3 regions of the Paenibacillus sp. FSL W8-0187 genome follow, and region 2 is predicted to be linked to each of the others. Evidence: riboswitches for the same ligand, from Rfam matches in the RefSeq annotation. Region 2 holds a riboswitch; each other region holds the start of a gene.
What was found. Region 2 has a riboswitch for ZMP and ZTP ahead of MKY48_RS20290 (tetrahydrofolate dehydrogenase/cyclohydrolase catalytic domain-containing protein). Riboswitches for the same ligand answer to the same signal wherever they lie in the genome.

Region 1: another riboswitch for ZMP and ZTP. It lies ahead of purT (phosphoribosylglycinamide formyltransferase 2); the one in region 2 lies ahead of MKY48_RS20290 (tetrahydrofolate dehydrogenase/cyclohydrolase catalytic domain-containing protein).
Region 3: another riboswitch for ZMP and ZTP. It lies ahead of rpiB (ribose 5-phosphate isomerase B); the one in region 2 lies ahead of MKY48_RS20290 (tetrahydrofolate dehydrogenase/cyclohydrolase catalytic domain-containing protein).

What each region holds. Positions count from the first base shown of each region.
Region 1 is NZ_CP150206.1:4,363,919-4,367,189, forward strand. Features, by position in the region: gene MKY48_RS19430 (MATE family efflux transporter) at 1-473, opposite strand, end outside; gene purT (phosphoribosylglycinamide formyltransferase 2) at 794-1,954, opposite strand; ZMP/ZTP riboswitch at 2,036-2,116, opposite strand; gene MKY48_RS19440 (LysR family transcriptional regulator) at 2,180-3,055, opposite strand; gene dapA (4-hydroxy-tetrahydrodipicolinate synthase) at 3,167-3,271, shown strand, end outside.
Region 2 is NZ_CP150206.1:4,538,540-4,541,810, forward strand. Features, by position in the region: gene MKY48_RS20285 (LacI family DNA-binding transcriptional regulator) at 1-385, opposite strand, end outside; gene MKY48_RS20290 (tetrahydrofolate dehydrogenase/cyclohydrolase catalytic domain-containing protein) at 701-1,549, opposite strand; ZMP/ZTP riboswitch at 1,616-1,695, opposite strand; gene MKY48_RS20295 (YolD-like family protein) at 1,804-2,055, opposite strand; gene MKY48_RS20300 (hypothetical protein) at 2,021-2,380, opposite strand; gene MKY48_RS20305 (GTP-binding protein) at 2,530-3,271, opposite strand, start outside.
Region 3 is NZ_CP150206.1:6,880,818-6,884,088, reverse strand. Features, by position in the region: gene MKY48_RS31240 (manganese efflux pump) at 1-553, shown strand, start outside; gene MKY48_RS31235 (low molecular weight protein arginine phosphatase) at 608-1,195, shown strand; ZMP/ZTP riboswitch at 1,286-1,367, shown strand; gene rpiB (ribose 5-phosphate isomerase B) at 1,482-1,946, shown strand; gene MKY48_RS31225 (TIGR01440 family protein) at 2,031-2,615, shown strand; gene glyA (serine hydroxymethyltransferase) at 2,706-3,271, shown strand, end outside.

The sequences.
Region 1 (3,271 bases), 170 kb from region 2:
CCAAGTGCTCTGAGCAGGTTAGCCAGCAAGTTGAACAGAACGGCTGCGCCAACACCCCAGTTAATAACGATTAAATACGAATAAGCATCATCCAAAATTTCTGCCGGCGTGTTCATCATGACGAGGACGGGCCTCGTGAATATGACACTCACAATGGTGAGGAAAACCGTGAATACAAGACTAATCCATATACTTGTTCCCACGCTTTTGCGGACGCCCGCGATATCCTTGGCGCCAAAGCGCTGCGCCGTTATGATGGACAAACCGGCCGTCAAGCCTTGGGCAAAGCCAATAACAAAAAACAATATACTGCCTGTCGAGCCCACAGCCGCAAGTGCGTTCACACCAATGGTACGACCCACGATCAGGGTATCCGCCATATTATAAAATTGTTGAAAAATATTTCCGATCAAAAGCGGGATCGTAAACATGATAATCAGCTTGATCGGACTTCCTTGCGTCATGTCTCTCATGTAGATTCTCCTATGCCGTCTTAAACGTTCCTCTTTATATTTATTTATATTATGACGTTACAAGCCTTGCCTATATAGCATCGCCTTGAAAACATTATAATGGGTGAGGGTCGTTTGTATTCTTGTGTATCTTATCATGAAAGAACATAAATTTCTGCATATTTATCATCAAAACCAAAACAAGAACAGGTTATCAGCATTTGAACCGTGCGTAGCCGATTTTGATCCATGATCTTTCCATAACAGAAGAGGCCAACCGGTTATTCCAGTTGACCTTTTCAACATAATATAATGAGCTATATCAATGGAATCCCGATGATTTATGCTTCTTCAACAGCAAGCTTATCCAAAGCCAGCTTCGCACGCGAACGGGCTTCCTCCACTGTGCCGGCGGTTGACAACGCAACTGCGATCCGTCTTCCGATCTTGGTCACCGGTTTCCCAAAAATGCGCAGCTGCGTATTCGGAACAGCCAGTGCTTGCTCGGCGCCGGTAACTGTATAATTCTCCAGCTCTCTCGCCGCTTTTAGCGGACGGCTGGCTCCCGGCGTTATCAATTCGATCTCCGGGATCGGAAAGCCAAGAATGGCACGGACGTGAAGCGCGAATTCAGATAAATTTTGCGTGACCAGTGTAACCAACCCGGTATCATGCGGTCGCGGAGACACCTCGCTAAAATACACTTTATCCTCAGTCAGGAACAATTCAACCCCGAACAATCCATAACCGCCAAGCTCATCGGTAATCTTCCTTGCAATATATTTAGCTTCCTCGATTTGCTCTTCCGACATATTGTGTGGCTGCCAGGATTCGATATAGTCCCCGCTCTCCTGAATATGTCCGATTGGCGCACAGAAGCTTGTTCCATTGACGGAACGAACGGTCAGAAGCGTGATCTCCGACTGGAATATAATGAATTCCTCAATGATCACTCTTCCGTTCTGCACACGGCCGCCCTCCATGGCGATGTTCCAGCAGGACTCGATATCTCCTTCGCAGCGGCATACGCTCTGGCCTTTACCTGAGGAGCTCATCAGAGGTTTAATTACACATGGAAACCCCATGTCCAGAACAGCCTGTTTAAACTCCTCATAAGTATCGGCAAATCGATAGCCCGCAGTAGGCAGCCCTAACTCCTCTGAAGCTAACCGGCGAATCCCTTCTCGGTCCATCGTAAGCTTCGCAGCTCTGGCAGTAGGAATAACCCGGTACCCCTCTTCCTCCAGCTTAACCAGTTCCGAGGTAGCCAGCGCCTCGATCTCAGGTACGATCAGGTCCGGCTTCTCCTGCTCAATGATTGCGCGCAGTTTCTCCCCATCCAGCATATCGATGACATGGCTATGATCGGCAACATGCATGGCAGGAGCGTCGGCATAACGATCGACGGCTATGGTTTCCACACCCAGTCTCTGTGCTTCAATCACGACTTCTTTTCCCAGTTCTCCCGAACCTAGCAGCAGTATTTTCTTCGTTTTTAACATCGTTGTTTTATCCCCTTTTCGTAGTTTCAGAGACTTATAGAATCAGAAAATAATAAAGAGGTAAGGGAAATAAGCTTCCCCTACCTCTGCCCAGGCGTACGGCCGTCGTCATCTATGTGCTCCCTCATGGTCCCCCATGCTGCGCCAGTCACACATAAACCTATACATTGTTATTTAAATCATACTGAATCTTCCCGTTAATTGCAATATCACCATAAGGCGACATTAGGATTTAGACTTCAGCATATCGATCGCATCCTTCAGCGATTGAGAAAACCACTTCTTGGGGTGAATAACCAACTGAATGTCCAGTCGAATGTCGGAATGCGCAAAGGGAAGAATCGCAAGCTCACCACGTTTGATTTCCTCCTCTGCTACCATCTTCGGCAATAATGAGATGCCCGTACCGGACATCACATATCTCTTGATTGCCTCCGGATTGCCCAATTCCAGGCCTATTCGCATTGGAACTCCGCTAGCACGCAGCACCTTTTCCAACATCATGCGGTAATTACAACTATCCTCGGGCATAATCCATTCGGCATCAGCCAGGTGTTCTAGCTCTATAACAGGTTTAACAAGAAGCGGATGATTCGGATGGGCAATCAGCAGAAGGGGCTCTTCCCGAATGGCGATCCAATTCAAGGAGGAGTCCTCTGGTTTTCTATCCAAAATAAGACCGAGATCATACTCGCCCTCTCTCACCTTACTGATAATGCTATCTTCACGATCCGGTTGTAAGCGGATGACAAGATCTTCATGCCTTTGTTTCAGCTGGTGAATGACGGACGGAAGAAAATAAGCGGCCAGCGAGTCTATCGTTCCGATCGATAAGGTGCCTCCGCCTTGCTTGGTCAGCTTTTCCTTCGACTGCTGGAACAGATCCAGCATTTGAACGGCATACTCAAACAGCTCCTCGCCGGACTTCGTCAGGCGCAAGCCTCTGCCATAACGTTCAAACAGCTTGACGCCATATTCCTTCTCCAGCTTCTGAATCTGGGTGGTTACGCTGGATTGAGCATAACCCAACTCATTCGCGGCTTTCGTAAAACTCTGGCGAATCGCAACCTCCCTGAAGGTTTGCAGGTAGATGAGTTCCATCGCTATCTCCTTATCAATAATACTGATAGTAATTATCTATTATTATAGTTAACTCCGATCTTAATTCCCATGTTAAAGTATAGCCATCACTCATGAATTGGAGGAAAGGTTATGTTGAGTCAGCAAGAACTGCATGGCATTTTTATTCCTGTGATCACTCCCTTTTTACAGGATTACGAACTGGATCTTCCTTCTTATCATCATTATTTGAAGAGT
Region 2 (3,271 bases):
TTTCCGTCACCTGAGTAGCGAATAAAATAATGCCAGATATTTTTTGTCTGGCGAGATCATACAGCGCTTCAATCTCCCTGGATAAGTCCTGGCTTGCATTAATAATGAGAAGCTGATAACCGTGTTTCCTTAATTCTTCATCCATGCCGGCAACGGTCTGCGATGCTGAGAATGAATCCAGACGCGGCACAATGGTGCCGATCATGCTGGTTTTTTTCGCTTTCAAGCTCTGTGCGAACGAATTCGGAATATAACCGGTTTCCTGAATGACCAGCTCTATCTTACGGCGTGTTGCATTACTGACAGAACCTCCGTTTAAGAAACGGGAGACCGTGCTTTTGGCAACTCCGGCTTTTTTGGCAATATCTGCAATCGTGTTCTTCATTCGGTGCTCCCGGGAGCCGCTTGCGGCGCTGCAACGAACAGATTATCCTCCACAGCTCCTTGCTCCGCAGCACAACTGGAAATGAGTTGTTTGTGCATGAATCTCTCCCCTTCGATTTTGCTTTTTCCTAACTATACCATGACGTCCAGGGATCCGTGAAATGCAGACTCCACCCCGAGCCTTTGATGGGCAATACTTTTCTGCGTTCCAGATTCTAGCGAGGAACGAAGCGATTCAAAGGGGGATTCTCCATGCAAATCCCCTTTCGGGACGCGCAAATGGACCGTGCCTTATCCCGTTATTACATGGTTACTGTTAACCTTGCACGGTTCGCTCAGCCGATTCGACGGTATGCTTCAGCAATGTAGCAATCGTAACGGGGCCAACACCGGCAGGTACTGGTGTAATTGCGGATGCCAACTTCGCGCAGGCATCGTAATCGCAGTCGCCGATATTGCCTGGATTATAGCCGGCATCCAATACGACGGCTCCCGGCTTGATCCAGTCCCCTTGAATGAAATTAGGCTTGCCTACGGCCGCAACCACGATATCTCCCTGGGACACAATCTCCCCAAGGTTCTTCGTTCTCGAGTGGCAGATCGTAACGGTAGCATTGCGATTAAGCAGCATCATCGATACCGGCTTACCCAGAATCGGACTGCGTCCGACCACCACGGCATGCTTCCCTTCGATCGGCAGATCATAATAATCCATAATCGCAATAATCGCAGCAGGCGTACAAGACGGATTATCGGCAAAACCAAACGCATTCTGCGAGAAACCGAGCGTGGTTACTCCATCCACGTCTTTTTTAATGTCAATGGCATCAAAGGCTGCCCGTTCATCGATATGATGCGGTACCGGATGCTGCAGCAGAATACCGTGGACATTCGGATCCTCGTTCAGCTCTTGAATCGCAGCAATCAGCTCCTCGGTCGTTGTCGATGTCTCCAGCACTACTTTCTTGGATATGATGCCAAGCCGCTCGCAAGCATTTCCCTTCATCCGCACATAGGTCGCCGAAGCAGGATCATCGCCAACCAGAATCGTTGCCAGACAAGGCGTTACCCCCTGCAACTTCAATTCCTGTACCTTTACAGCCAGCTTGGCCTTGATATCGTCGGATACCTTTTTTCCATCTAAAATTACGGGTTCCTTACTCATGCTAATCCGCTCCTTCGCCATTGTATTAAAAAACATAAAGAGGCAAGGCGACTTCATCGTCTCCTTACCTCTTGCCCAGGCGTACGGCATATGATCCTATGTGCTCCCTCTTGGTACCCCAAGCTACGCCAGTAACACATAGATAACTTTTTTTAATATACCACGACTTTGGACATCGCGCTACCGGGTATGAAGCCGACCGCTTTAAATCACAATCTCTTTGATTCATTTACGGGAAGCACACATGATTCTGATTAGTCTCTCGGATAATTCACTTCCATAATGTCCATAAAAGGAACCTTCGTTATAACACCATTCTGTTTCATATGTACCTTCCCTGTTCGGGAGTCCATTTGATCGATTTGCCCGCGGACCGCCTCTTCCCTTCCCCAGACCGTCAGCACGATAACCGATTCCTCCTGGTAAGCTTCCGTAAGCTGATTTCCGAGTTCTTCCAGTACAAACTCATCTCTAGTGGGTCTCTTTGGAACCTTTGCTTTTGCCATTACCTTGTCCTCCTGATTGATGTTGCTCATGCGTCAGCATTACATTCTGAAATACGATAAAGCTATCATCGAAACATGAATTGGGAATCTTCTTCCTATTCTTCCTATTATACAACAAATACAAAGCAGGTGCTCTGGACTTGATAGTTATAAGTTCTGGACAGATAAATAGATTGACCACATCATTAAATGATTTTTTAAAATCCGGTCCTTCTGAAGGGCGCTTTCTAAACAGGGTAATAACTTTTCCTGCAATTGAGTTTTTAAATGATGAATTTCCGCATATTCCCCTGCTTCTTTCGTATTCTTCTTTTGAACTTTCCATGACAAAAATCCCCTTAAGTAAACTGTAGCGCTCTTCTTCAGCACTGTCTACGCAAAGGGGATTATATTCTAGATTACCTATAAAGCCCTCAAGTGGCTCCTTATCCATTCGTAATTATTACGATTAATTTCAATCAAAAAAATATAACCTTACAGTGATAGCTCTTCGATGGCCATCCAGGGCAGCGGATTGTTAAACGTCGACCAATCCAGCTGCATTTCCTGATCGCTCAACAGACAATCGTCCAGCTCCTGCTCGATTTGTGACTGTTCCATCCCAATCCCGATCATCACGAGCTCGGTCATCCGATCCCCCCAGACGGCATCCCATTTTCGCTGCACATCCGGCTCACTCTGAATCAGCTCCTGCTGTTCCTGCTCGGTTAAAGCAGCCACCCAATATCCAGCTGGCCCGAACTGAATCGAAGGACCCGCTTGACTTAGACTTGCCGCAACATCCTCAAGCACTGCCAGCCAAGCGATCCCTTTCGCGCGTACGACCTCTTCCGGCCAATAACTCATGAATGCTGCCAGCCGTTCCGGATGAAACGGTCTTCTTCTCCGATAAACAAAAGAGCTGATGCCGTATTCATCCGTTTCCGGTACATGCTCTTCCTTCTGAAGCTCCTGAATCCAGCCGGGGGACTGACTGGCTTTCTCAAAATCGAATAAACCGGTATTCAGAATTTCTGCAGGAGCGACTTGTCCTTTTACAGTGCGTATGATTTTGGCGCTTGGCTGAAGCTTACGAAGGATGCCTTCAACCTTGGCCAATTCGTCTTCGCTTACCAGATCACATTTGTTCAACAGCAGCACATCGCACGTCTCAACCTGGTCGATCAACAGATCCACCACTTCCCGCGTATCCTCTTCGCCCAGCGCTTCCTTCCGA
Region 3 (3,271 bases), 2.3 Mb from region 2:
GTCTGTCCAATCGGGACAGCTTGCGGCGATTCTGCTGATGGCGGTTGCACTCGGGCTAGACGCATTTTCGCTTGGAGTCGGAGTCGGAATGAGAAGCGGTATGCGCTTAGGCCATATGTTGGGCATCAGCTTCATGATCGCGTTGTTTCATATGTTGATGCCGCTGCTGGGCTTATTTGCCGGCCGCTATGTAGGCATGTTACTGGGTCACGTCACAGGACTTGCGGCCGGCGGACTGCTGCTTCTTCTCGGCGGGCATATGATGTATAACGCCTGGCGGGGCGGAGAAGGACAGCGAATACATCCTACCGCATTTTTAGGCATGCTGCTGTTTTCACTTAGCGTCAGCATCGATTCCTTCTCGGTAGGCGTTTCACTCGGGATGTTTGTGGATGATGTACTGTTGATCGTGATCTCCTTCGGGATCGTGGGCGGTTTGCTGTCCATTCTCGGTTTGCTGCTTGGCCGTCAGGTAAGCAATAAACTGGGGGAGTACGGTGAAATGCTGGGCGGGCTCATTTTGGTTATATTTGGTGTCATGTTTATCTTTTGACGTTATATTTGTTACAATAACCCCAAAGAACCTACTAACGGGAGGAACGGGACCGTGAAAAATATACTGTTTGTCTGCACGGGAAATACCTGCCGCAGTCCAATGGCTGAAGGCATGCTGCGCAAGCTTGCCAAACAACGGGGCATCCCGCTGGAAACGAAGTCCGCCGGTGTCTCGGCCGTGGATGGAATGCCGGTGTCCCATCATGCGGAGTCCATACTACGAGACCAGGATATCCAAGAACGCTTGGTGTCCAAACCGTTGACTGCGAATCTGGTGGAGTGGTCAGATTTGATCCTGACGTTGACCCAGTCGCATAAGCAGTATGCTATAAGGCAGTTCCCGCACGCCGCAGACAAGATGCATACGCTGAAAGAGTTTGTTGAGGATGACCGACAGGTGCTGGATGATCTGCGGGAGCAGGATAGTCTGTATGCGGCGCTTGAGCTGGCCAGATCGCTGGGCCGCGACGTCAGCGACCGTGACCGGGAGCGTCTGATCGAGCTGCGCCAGCGCATTCCGAGCTTCGATATCTCCGATCCTTTTGGAGGCTCGCGGGAGGAATATGAAGCGACGGCTGCAGAGATTCGGACGGCGTTGTTCCGTCTCTTGGACAAGCTGGAGGCGGATCGGCATAACTAAGCCTTGCTTTGAACGATATGAAGCCTACCATTGGGCTAAAAAGCCACTTGCCTTTCACATGGTATTGCTTTAAGATGGAGTTGAAAAACAATGATCCGGTGTAACTGGCGACGAAGTGGATGAAACCACGATGGAGCATCGGAATATACGGCCGGTCGCCTGGGCAAAGAGCATTTGGAGCACAATACGTGCGCCGACTGCTCTTTTTTCGTCTTTTGCGCCTGATTTGGGTTATAATGAAACAAGCTAAAACGCAAAAGCGAACATACGAGGGGGTTTTTCATAGATGAAAATTGCATTGGGTACGGATCATGCCGGCATTCGTCTGAAAGAGGAGATCGTGGAAGTCATTCGGGGTCTTGGACACGAGGTGGAGGATCTGGGCTGCGGCTGTTCCGATTCCGTGGATTATCCCGATTATGCCCTTCCTGTGTGCGAGAAGGTAGTCTCGGGTGAAGCGGATCGCGGCATTCTGATCTGCGGTACGGGGATCGGCATGAGCATTGCGGCCAATAAGGTGCCGGGCATTCGCTGCGCGCTGACACATGATGTGTTCTCGGCCAAAGCGACGCGTGAGCATAACGACAGCAACGTGATTGCGTTGGGTGAGCGTGTCGTCGGTCCCGGACTTGCTGCTGAAATCGTCAGCGCATGGCTGACAACGGATTTCAGTCATGGCGAGCGCCATATCGGCCGTGTGAACAAGATCAAGGCCATCGAGGAGCGTTACCTGAAGAATGAGTCGCGATAAGTGAACGCGTAATTTACGGCTGCGGCTATCGTGATATGGGATTGAAGCATCTTCTGTGAAAAAAATCATCGGGAGGACTGTGACATGACGGATATCTCCAAGGTTTCCTTGAACGAACAGACAGCGCGTATGGTCCGCGAACTGGCCGAAGCGGCCGTGTTAGGACCCGGTAAAGTGCTGGTCATCGGAGCCAGCACCAGTGAAGTGGTCGGACGCCGGATCGGCACAGGCGGCGCTCTTGAAACGGCGCAGCAGCTCCTTCAGGGCATTGCCGAGGTTCAAGCGGAATTCGGTTTCGCGGTGGCTTATCAATGCTGTGAGCATCTGAACCGTGCGCTTGTCATGGAACGCGAGCTGCTCGAGCGGCTGGGCTTGACGGAAGTGGCGGCTGTTCCCATTCCGGGAGCGGGAGGGTCGATGGCCTCCGCGGCTTACCGCAGCATGAAGGAGCCTTGTCTTGCGGAATCGATTGAAGCACATGCCGGAGTTGATATCGGCGAGACGCTGATCGGCATGCATTTGCGGCGAGTGGCGGTTCCGTTCAGACCGACCGAGCGTTATATCGGCGAGGCGCGCGTAACCGCGGCTTATACCCGTCCGAAGCTGATTGGCGGAGAACGCGCGGTGTACCAGTTCGAGCAGAGGGATGATTCCACACTATGCGATTGATTCAAATGAGAACTCGCTTTTTTAATTATGACAACTTGTAGTATTGACTTTGCAAGAAAAAATAACGATTGATTATGGGAGGATATGAACATGATGGAACATTTGCGGAAGAGTGACCCGGCTGTATTGGAAGCGATGGATTTGGAGCTGAAGCGTCAGCGCAGCAACATTGAGCTGATTGCCTCTGAGAATATTGTTAGCGAAGCGGTTATGGAAGCAATGGGGACGGTGCTGACGAATAAATATGCGGAAGGCTACCCTGGCAAACGCTATTACGGTGGCTGTGAGCGTGTGGATATCGTGGAAGATATCGCCCGTGACCGTGCCAAAGAACTGTTCGGAGCCGAGCATGCCAACGTTCAGCCGCACTCCGGTGCCCAAGCGAACATGGCGGTATATTTGGCAGCCCTGAAGCCTGGAGATACCGTGCTCGGCATGAACCTGGCTCATGGCGGTCATTTGACTCACGGAAGCCCGGTTAACGCTTCCGGCCTTCTGTACAACTTTGTTGCCTACGGCGTGCAAGAAGATACGTTCCTGATCGATTACGACGAAGTTCGCAAAGCGGCATTCAAGCATCGCCCTCGTCTGATCGTAGCGGGTGCAAGTGCCTATCCTCGCATCATTGATTTTGAACGGCTTGCTGCCATCGCGAA